Regions from separate parts of the Emergencia sp. JLR.KK010 genome, predicted to be linked through region 2. Evidence: predicted binding sites of a transcription regulator. Region 2 holds the regulator's gene; each other region holds the start of a gene.
What was found. Region 2 encodes HrcA, which represses chaperone genes, less so after heat shock. Its sites were predicted from a motif close to TTAGCACTCNNNNNNNNNGAGTGCTAA; they were not measured.

Region 1 (3,284 bases), 610 kb from region 2:
GCCGGTGTTGTGGCAGCCGTTGTGAGAGCCGATGGAGATTTCGATGTTAATGCCGCCGCTTGCGGAAAAGAGAATGATGCCTGCAGCAGCGCCAATCAGCGCAGCGGCAGAAACCAGCATAGCTTTCTCGGCAGGGGTATGTTCTTTCTGTAAAAACCTTTTTAGTCTGCATGTGCCTTCCATAATTGTATCCTCCCAGTTTGTTAGCTGATTTTATTCTACCATGAATGAGAAGAAAAGGCAACGTACGCAACGCATACTTCTCTGCGAACTATATTTGTTGGGCGCAGTGTGGCCAGTGTGCATATATTTGAAAAAAATATCGATTTTATGCACGTTAACAAGGCATTAATGCAACAGAGGCGTACTACTTCTACACTGAAAGATTTACGGCAGGGGCACGAAAAGCTCGGTTCCAATCATCAGATTGTATGGGTCGATGGATGGATTGGCTTGCATAATATCATCCAGCTTTGCGCCATGCATTTTTGCAATTAAGTACAGAGTGTCTCCAGCTTCTACCACGTGGGTAATCACTTTTGGCTTTGACGGTTCTTCCGGCTTTGGAAGTTGGGAAGGATCTCCCGGAATACAGAGTCTGGTTCCGATTTGCAGATTGTATGGATTGGTAATGTGATTAACCTTCATCAAAAGACTGACTGGCAGATCATATTTCTCTGCAATTGTGTACAGGGTATCACCTGCTGAGACAGTATAGACATCGATACATACAAGTGTATTACTCATAAAAAACCACCTTTCTTTTTTGACCGTTTATATTATAGTATTTTCAATTGCCCATAAATGTGATAAAATATTTAAAAATATATTGGGAAAGGAAAAAAGATTTGAAACGATTTTTACGCTCACCGGCGCTGGTGCTACTCTTTGCACTGATTGTACTTAGAATTATTTCTAATCCATACGTAGATGCCGGAGAATGGATTATGGATAAACTTTTGATTTTGCCTGGCATTATTATAGGTTTATCTTTTCACGAATTTGCACACGGGATTGTATCTTATAAGCTAGGGGATCCAACTCCGAAGCTGCAGGGAAGATTAACCATAAACCCCGCGGCACATATTGATCCTTTTGGTTTTTTTGCGCTGCTAATCGCGGGATTTGGATGGGGTGTTCCTGTAGAAATTGATCCGCGCTATTATAAACACAGAAGGCGGGACGAAATGTTGGTGTCCTTTGCGGGAGTCGTGATGAATCTCTTCATTGCTATCGTCTTTTCGTTTGTACTGAAAGGCTTATTTATCATGAATCCACCTTGGCTCATGGGCACTTTCGGAGATGTTCTTTTAGACGTTTTGTTTTACATCATATCGGTCAATGTGGTGCTGATGGTATTTAATCTGCTGCCGGTGCCGCCGCTGGATGGGTTCGGCATTTTGACCGAGATTTTCGACCTGCGGAAATACAACTGGTATTATCAGGTTTACGACAAAGGATTTCTTATTCTGCTGGCGCTGATTATCTTTAACGTAACTGATGTTGTGCTGGTGCCTTGCGTCAACTTTGTATATCAGCTTCTGATGGATTTGATTATTTTTTAAAGATTTTGCGAAGTTATGAGCTGCCCGTGTATGCTAGATGGCTATGCGGGCATTCTTTGGTTTGAAGATTATTAGCACTCGTTGATGATGAGTGCTAAAAAGTTCTTTACTTTTTGAAAAAGTGGGTATAAAATAGAGACAGAGATTAAAAATAGTACAAATATAGTGATGTTTGAAGCGGGGGTGAAGCATATGAACATCGAAAAATTTACACAGAATGCACAGTCCGCCATTATGGACTGCCAAAATATTGCAATTTCAGAGGGTCATCAGGTACTGGAGGGTGAGCATTTGCATTTAGCGCTGCTAATGCAGAAGGACGGTCTGATTCCGAAGCTTTTGCAGTACATGGAGGTCAATCCTTCCTATATGATTGCTGAGCTTCAGGAAGCCATCGAGAAACTGCCGAAAGTTTCCGGAAATGCTGATAATATCTACGCTTCTAGAAGGCTGAATCAGGTTCTGATTTCTGCAGAGAAGGAAGCAGAGCAGTTTAAAGATGAATATGTCAGTGTTGAGCACTTGTACCTGGCGCTCCTTGCTGAGCGAGGCACACCATCTGCTAAGCTGTTTTCTAGGTATCAGATTACCAAGGAGAAATTTTTGGAGGCTCTTTCTAAAGTGAGAGGAAACCAGCGTATTACCAGCCAGAATCCTGAAGATAACTATGACGTGTTGAATAAGTATGGTCGTGATCTCGTGGAGATGGCAAGAGAGGGAAAACTGGACCCGGTTATTGGGCGTGACAGCGAAATCAGACACGCAATTCAGATCCTTTCCAGAAGAACTAAAAATAATCCGGTCTTGATTGGTGAGCCGGGGGTAGGCAAGACTGCCGTAGTAGAAGGGCTGGCACAGAGAATTTTAAACGGCGATGTGCCGGAGGGACTGAAAGACAAGACGATTTTTGCGCTTGATATGGGAGCCCTCATTGCCGGCGCCAAATTCAGAGGAGAGTTTGAGGAACGTCTGAAAGCCGTTCTCAACGAAATCGAAAAGTCCGATGGTAGAATTATTCTGTTCATTGATGAGATTCACAATATTGTAGGTGCAGGAAGAACAGAGGGCTCCATGGATGCAGGAAACCTGCTGAAACCAAAGCTTGCCAGAGGAGAACTTCACTGCATTGGCGCTACGACTCTTGATGAATATCGCAAGTATATCGAAAAGGACGCAGCACTTGAGCGACGTTTTCAGAAGGTTCTTGTGGATCAGCCGACAGTGGAGGATACCATTTCCATTCTCCGTGGTCTTAAGGAGCGTTTTGAAATTCATCACGGCGTGCGCATTACAGACAGCGCTCTCATTGCCTGCGCAACTCTTTCTGACCGGTATATTTCCGATCGTTTTCTTCCAGATAAAGCCATTGACTTGATGGATGAGGCAGCTTCCAAAATCAGAACGGAAATCGACAGCTTGCCAACGGAACTTGATGAGATTTCCAGAAAAATCATGCAGCTGGAAATCGAAAAGCAAGCTCTTTCCAAGGAGACAGACCGCGGATCGGTGGCAAGGCTTTCCGCACTTGAAAAAGAGCTTTCCCAGCTTCGCGAGGAAAATGCCACGATGCGTGCCCAGTGGGAAAATGAGAAAAAAGCGATTACCCAGGTGAAGAGTACCAAGGAGCAGATAGAAGAAGTAAAGCACCAGATGGAAGAGGCGGAAAGAAACTACGACCTTGAAAAACTAGCGCAGCTGAAATACGGTACGCTGCCGGAG
Region 2 (3,284 bases):
CTGTTTGTTGTTCCTAAATCTATACCGATTACTTTAGCCATTTAAAATTCCTCCTTTTGGATTATAATAAATTTTCTTTTTTTACATTAGTTTCGTTAAAGCCGTTCCTTTTAATTAACGCCGTAAAATTGTTTCACAGCTAGGCGCCGAAGATGTTGAGCCTCGGAGCGTACTCCTGGTACGTGAGAAGCGAAACATCAAGAGCAACAACGCTGTGGGACAATTTGACAAGTTAATTATTGACTTTAACCATCGAAGGTCTAATAACCTTCTTATTAAGCAAATATCCCTTTTGAAGCACTTCTGTCACTTTGCCGCTTTCATACTCTGCATTGTCTTCAGTCATGACAGCATTGTGGAAGTTCGGATCGAAATCCTCGCCCTGTGCCTTGATCTCTTCCAGACCGGCTTTTTCTAATACGTCAGTCAGCTGTTTGAAAATCATTTTCATGCCTTCTGCAAAGCTTTCGTCTGCGGATTCGTGCTGCAGCGCTCTTTCAAAATTATCCATGACGGTCAAAAGTTCTACAATAATTTTCTCATTGGCATAGGCATAAATATCGCCTTTCTCTTTTTCTGCCCGTCTCTTATAGTTCTGAAAGTCTGCCATCAATCTAAGATATTTGGTATTCAGCGCTTCGCCTTCCTCAGATGTCTCTTCTTTGGTTTCTGTCTGCTCTTCGCAGGATTCCTCAGCGTTATCATCCGCTGGCATTTCATTTTCTTCCATTTCTGATGCTTCTTCTTGGTTCAATTCTTCTTTTAATTCTTCCTGGTTCACCTTAGTCTCCTCACTCACTCTTCGTCTTCACCGCCTTCTAGTTGAAATGTGCTGCTGAGATTGTCAGTCAGATACTCGATGATAGAAGTAATTTCTCCATACTTCATACGAGTCGGACCAATAACGCCGATCTTGCCGACCATCTTGCCGTCTACATGATAGGTTGCCGTAATCATGGAACAATCATTCATCAAATCATCAGCATTTTCATCTCCAATGGTAACGATGATACCATCTTCTCTCTCCATTAACTTCTTCGCAAAGTCTTCTTTCTTATCCAGAAGCGAAAGAAAGCTCTTTGCCCTTTCCAGATCGTTATATTCCGGAATGTCGAATATATTAGTAAGTCCATCCATATAGAGATTCACATTGAGCATATCTTCCAATGTCTTCATAAAGTTTGGCATGATATTCTCAGCCAGCTTGCTCATCGCCTCTATGTCAGACTCAAAACTTGCGATAATGTGTTCTTTCAGAACATCTGTAATCTTCTTGCCGTTAAAATTATAGGTCATATTCTTTGCCAGAATCTGCAGTCCTTCTTCGGTATATGGTACCCGCATTCTTAGGGCTGTGTTGGAAATCTTTCCACTCTCTGACACGATCATCAAAACCACTGTGGTCTCATCCACCGGCAATAGGTTGATGAACTTCAGAGTATCCTCATTTTTGGTCGGCGTCATCGCAAAAGAAGTCAGATTGGTAATCTCTGAAAGGATTCTGGCAGCGTGCTTGATGGTCTCATCAAATTCGCTGACATCTGCCCTGAGTTTTTCTGCAATGAGATTTTTCTCAATCGGGCTCAGCTCACGTTTCTCCATCAGCTTATTCACATATAATCTGTACGCCTTATCAGAAGGAACTCTTCCAGCCGAAGTATGCGGATGGGTCAGATATCCCATCTCCTCTAGGTCACTCATTTCATTTCTGATTGTGGCCGGACTGATGCCCAGATCAAATCTCTTCGAGAGGGTTCTGGAACCCACAGGCTCTGCTGATCTGACATAGTCACTGATAATGGCCTGTAAAATCTTCAATTTTCTATCTGTTAATTCCATAACGCTTCTCCTTATTAGCACTCACTTCTTTCGAGTGCTAATCACTATATATAATATAGTCCTATTCTGCCCTAATGTCAACAGGATTTTCACATTTTTTTATGATGTTTTTGTGTATTTTTGGTGAATGCATGCACTGTTCCACTGTACAGAGAAATAGCGTTTCATGTTTATAAACCACAATATATATGAATATTTTTTGTTCAAGTATAACAATTATACCTTGCATTGTCAAAAAAACTGTGCTATTCTTTTCTTAGTTATTTTACAAGAGGTATTTTTTCATGAAAGAGAAATCGAAAAAACTTTTGGAAGAATCCCGCAAGCGCCGTACATACAGAGAATTCCTGCCAGATCCCATTGACATGGAAGTGATCAAAAACTGTGTTTTAACTGCGGGAACTGCCCCTAACGGTGCAGACAAGCAGCCTTGGCATTTTAGTATCGTAACCAATCCGGCTATGAAAGCAAAAATTCGAGAAGAAGCCGAAAAAGTCGAAAAGAAATTTTACGAAAGCAAAATTACTGCCGAATGGCAAGCTGACCTTGACAAGCTGGACGTCAACTGGGAAAAGCCTTTCCTTACACAAGCACCTTGTCTCATCGTTATCTTCAAGGAATGGTATAAAACATTGGAAGACGGTACCAAAGATCAGAATTATTATGTCAACGAATCCATCGGTATTTCCATCGGTTTTCTGATCAATGCACTGCGAAACGCCGGTCTTGCCAGTCTGACCTATACACCGGCACCGCCAACCTTCCTTCGCACCCTTCTCGGGCGTCCGGAAGAGGAAACTCTGGTTATGGTTCTTGTCGTGGGTAAACCTGATCCTAACTACAAACTTCCTATACTAAAGAAAAAGAGTTTTGAAGAAATCGCAGAGATTATCTAGTACAATATCAAAGGGACGGTACGTCATTTTGGCGCACCGTCCTTTTCTTTCATACTCTCTTCAATTTCCCTTTTCAACATTGCAGTGACTGCAGCCACCGCCGCAGCCATCGCAGCCCGCACAGCCGCCGCCATTTTTCTTGCTCTTGATAATCGACCAAAGCGCAAGCCCTGCCAGTATTACTACAATGAGCAGTACACCAATCGTCGCTGCATTCATGCTATCACCCCTCCTATATTTTTTTATGCCGCTTTATTATTCTTATACGCAACTTTTTTAATACTTTCAGTGCTCTGAGAAGCCGGACGAACCAACATATAAATGATGAACGCTGCCGCTACAATTGCTGCGACTGTTCCGATTCCGAATCCGCCGCCAGCGAAAGCTGTCCAGAACTGATATACACACATAGATACCAGATAAGCAAGGATTGTCTGATAACCGATTGCAAACCAGAACCACTTGGTGTTGTTCATTTCTCTCTTAATTGCACCCATTGCCGCAAAGCATGGAGCGCAGAGCAGATTGAATACTAAGAATGCGTAAGCT
Region 3 (3,284 bases), 930 kb from region 2:
GCGCAAAACCAGGCACCGCTGTAACCAGCGGCTGCCTCAATACTTCCGGTCAACTGCAAATCAGAGTAGAAAAACCCCTTTCCGAATCTATGGTTTCCAAAATTTTAGATTCTGTCGAAAACGCTGCTGCAAGTAAACCGAAATTAGACCGCTTTATTACCAGATTCTCCAGAGTCTATACGCCTTGCGTCGTTATCGCTGCACTTCTTCTTGCTGTGGTACCTTCTCTGGCAACAGGAAATTGGAACTACTGGGTTTATACTGCCCTTACCTTCCTTGTTATGAGCTGCCCTTGTGCGCTAGTACTCAGTGTACCCCTTGCCTTTTTCTCCGGCATCGGTGCAGGCTCAAAGAAAGGCATCCTGTTTAAAGGAGGACTTTCCATAGAAGCCCTGGGTAAGCTGAAGGCCGTTGTCATGGACAAAACTGGCACGATTACAGAAGGAAATTTCCTCCTGCAGAAAATCATCTCCGCCGGAACTTATGGCGAGGACGAACTGCTTGCAATCTGTGCAAGTTGTGAGCAGCACTCTACTCATCCGATCGCAACCAGCATCGTCAGCGCTGCCACTGGTAAAGGACTCACCCTTTCGGTTCCAGAAAAGCGGAATGAAATCGCAGGACACGGTATCGTCGCCCAAATGAAAGAAGGGCTTGTCCTCTGCGGCAATCAAAAACTAATGGAAAAATATCAAATTGCTATGCCGACACTTTCTGAGGCTGCAAGCGGCGCCGAAGTCTTTGTCGCCATCGACGGAAAATTTGCAGGGCGCCTCATCATCGCAGATACTATAAAAGCTGATGCAAAAGACGCCATCAGCCGTCTTAAGGCAATGGGACTTCACACCGTCATGCTGACAGGTGATGCAAAAAACAGCGCTGAAGCTGTTGCAGCTCAAGTAGGCATCGATCAGGTATATGCAAAACTGCTTCCGCAGGATAAATTGACCATGCTGACAAAAGTGAGAGAAGAAAAAGGCAGCGTTATGTTTGTCGGAGACGGTATCAACGATGCACCTGTTCTCGCCGGAGCTGATGTAGGTGCTGCTATGGGAAGCGGCGCCGATGCAGCAATTGAAGCTGCCGATGCAGTATTTATGCAAACAGAGGTAAACTCTATTCCAAGCGCCATTTCTATTGCACGAGCAACAAACGCAATCGCAAAGCAAAACATCATCTTTGCCCTTGTAATCAAAGCAGCTGTCATGATTCTAGGCGTTATCGGCTTTGCCAACATGTGGCTTGCTGTATTTGCCGACACAGGCGTGGCTATGCTGTGCGTACTGAACTCAATCAGAGCACTATACAAAAAATAATGTTATCGGGAGGAAACGCTTCAGGCTGCTTTCCTCCCATCCATAAAAATACGGAGGAAGAAACATGGACTTTGAAAAAACAGATCACCCTATCGAGGAAGAAACCCTTTACAGCTTAGCAGAGCTATTTAAGGTCTTTGGCGATCCTACCAGAGTCCGGATTTTGTATATCTTATCCTCTCAGGAACTCTGCGTACAGGAAATTGCAGATACGTTGTCAATGACCCAGAGCGCAATTTCTCATCAGCTGCGCGTTCTCAAGCAGACTGCCCTGGTAAAATTCCGCCGAGAAGGAAAAACCATCTACTATTCACTGGCTGACGATCATGTCGCTACCATCATGGCACAGGGGCTTGAACATGTTTTGGAATAATTTATTGATTCTCAGTAAAGAGCTGCAAAACGGCCACTACATTTTCATTTTTGACTTCTTTTCGAATCCCTCTTGACTTTTTTGCCAGAAGTGGTACATTATATTATATGAGTTTTAGCACTCATTATTATCGAGTGCTAACAACACGGAGTAGAAGACTATGGAGGAGAGACAATGGCTAAGAAACAATTCAAAGCAGAGTCCAAGAAACTCTTGGATTTAATGATTAACTCAATCTATACCCATAAAGAGATTTTTTTAAGAGAACTTATCAGCAATGCCAGTGACGCACTGGATAAGCTGTATTACCAGAGTCTGCAGTCCGGTGATACCGGCATTAAGCGTTCCGACTTTCACATTGACATCACAGCCGATAAGGAAAATCGTACCCTTTCCATCAGCGATAACGGCATCGGTATGAGCGCTGCTGAAATGGAAGCAAACCTTGGTACCATCGCAAAGAGCGGCAGCCTTGCCTTTAAGGAAGAACATGCTGAAGAAAAGAAATCTGAAGATACAAACCCGATTGACATCATCGGACAATTCGGCGTTGGCTTTTATTCCGCATTTATGGTGGCTGACGAAGTTACTGTCACATCTAAAGCCTACGGCAGCGAGGAAGCTAACGTCTGGAAATCCCAGGGTGCAGATGGTTACACCATCAAACCAGCGGAAAAAACAAGCCCAGGTACCGAAATCGTACTTCATATCAAAGAGGATACCGAAGGCGAAAACTATACCACATTCCTGGAAGAGTATACCATTCGCAATTTAATCAAAAAATACTCCGACTACATTCGCTACCCGATTCAGATGATGGTCGAAAAGCGCCGTCCAAAGGAAGATGCTGAAACCAAAGAAGGCGAAATGCCGGAAATGGAAAGCTACATGGAGCTGGATACGCTAAACACCATGGAACCAATCTGGAAGCGCGCCAAAAGCCAAGTTAAAGCCGAAGATTACAACGAATATTACAAGAGTAAATTCGGCGATTACCAGGATCCTTGTCGTGTCATCAGAACCAGTGTAGAAGGCGTTTCCAGCTACACTGCCCTTCTGTTTATTCCGGGACACACACCATACGACTACTATACTAAGGACTACGAAAAAGGTCTGCAGCTTTACTCCAGCAGCGTGATGATTATGGATAAATGCAAAGAACTGCTGCCAGATTATTTCAACTTTGTAAAGGGGCTCGTAGATTCTCAGGATTTAACACTGAATATTTCCCGGGAAACATTGCAGCACGACAGACAGCTTCGCAACATTGCAAAGAACCTGGAAAAGAAAATCAAAAAAGAACTGGCAGACTTTATGAAAAACGACCGCGAAGGCTACGAGCAGTTCTTCAATCACTTTGGCAGACAGTTAAAATACGGCATTTACGACGACTTTGGAATGCACAAAGATGTACTTTCCGACTTAGTCCTTTTCTACTCGTCCATGGAAAAGAAAATGATTTCCCTAGACGAATATCTTGCCAAAATGGGAGAAGCGCAGAACGCAATCTACTATGCATCAGGTGAATCTGTAGAAAAAATCGACATGCTGCCGCAGACTGAATTTATCAAGGATAAAGGCTATGAAATCCTTTA

Region 1: the regulator HrcA is predicted to act here: its motif matches at 1,637-1,663, upstream of clpB (ATP-dependent chaperone ClpB).
Region 3: the regulator HrcA is predicted to act here: its motif matches at 1,804-1,830, upstream of htpG (molecular chaperone HtpG).

What each region holds. Positions count from the first base shown of each region.
Region 1 is NZ_CP143550.1:1,962,423-1,965,706, forward strand. It holds gene V1225_RS09395 (hypothetical protein) at 1-183, opposite strand, end outside; gene V1225_RS09400 (LysM peptidoglycan-binding domain-containing protein) at 388-747, opposite strand; gene V1225_RS09405 (site-2 protease family protein) at 849-1,565, shown strand; gene clpB (ATP-dependent chaperone ClpB) at 1,758-3,284, shown strand, end outside.
Region 2 is NZ_CP143550.1:2,576,664-2,579,947, forward strand. It holds gene dnaK (molecular chaperone DnaK) at 1-41, opposite strand, end outside; gene grpE (nucleotide exchange factor GrpE) at 233-781, opposite strand; gene hrcA (heat-inducible transcriptional repressor HrcA) at 796-1,839, opposite strand; gene V1225_RS12405 (nitroreductase family protein) at 2,124-2,735, shown strand; gene V1225_RS12410 (FeoB-associated Cys-rich membrane protein) at 2,796-2,954, opposite strand; gene feoB (ferrous iron transport protein B) at 2,978-3,284, opposite strand, start outside.
Region 3 is NZ_CP143550.1:1,642,907-1,646,190, reverse strand. It holds gene V1225_RS07865 (heavy metal translocating P-type ATPase) at 1-1,316, shown strand, start outside; gene V1225_RS07860 (metalloregulator ArsR/SmtB family transcription factor) at 1,381-1,689, shown strand; gene htpG (molecular chaperone HtpG) at 1,864-3,284, shown strand, end outside.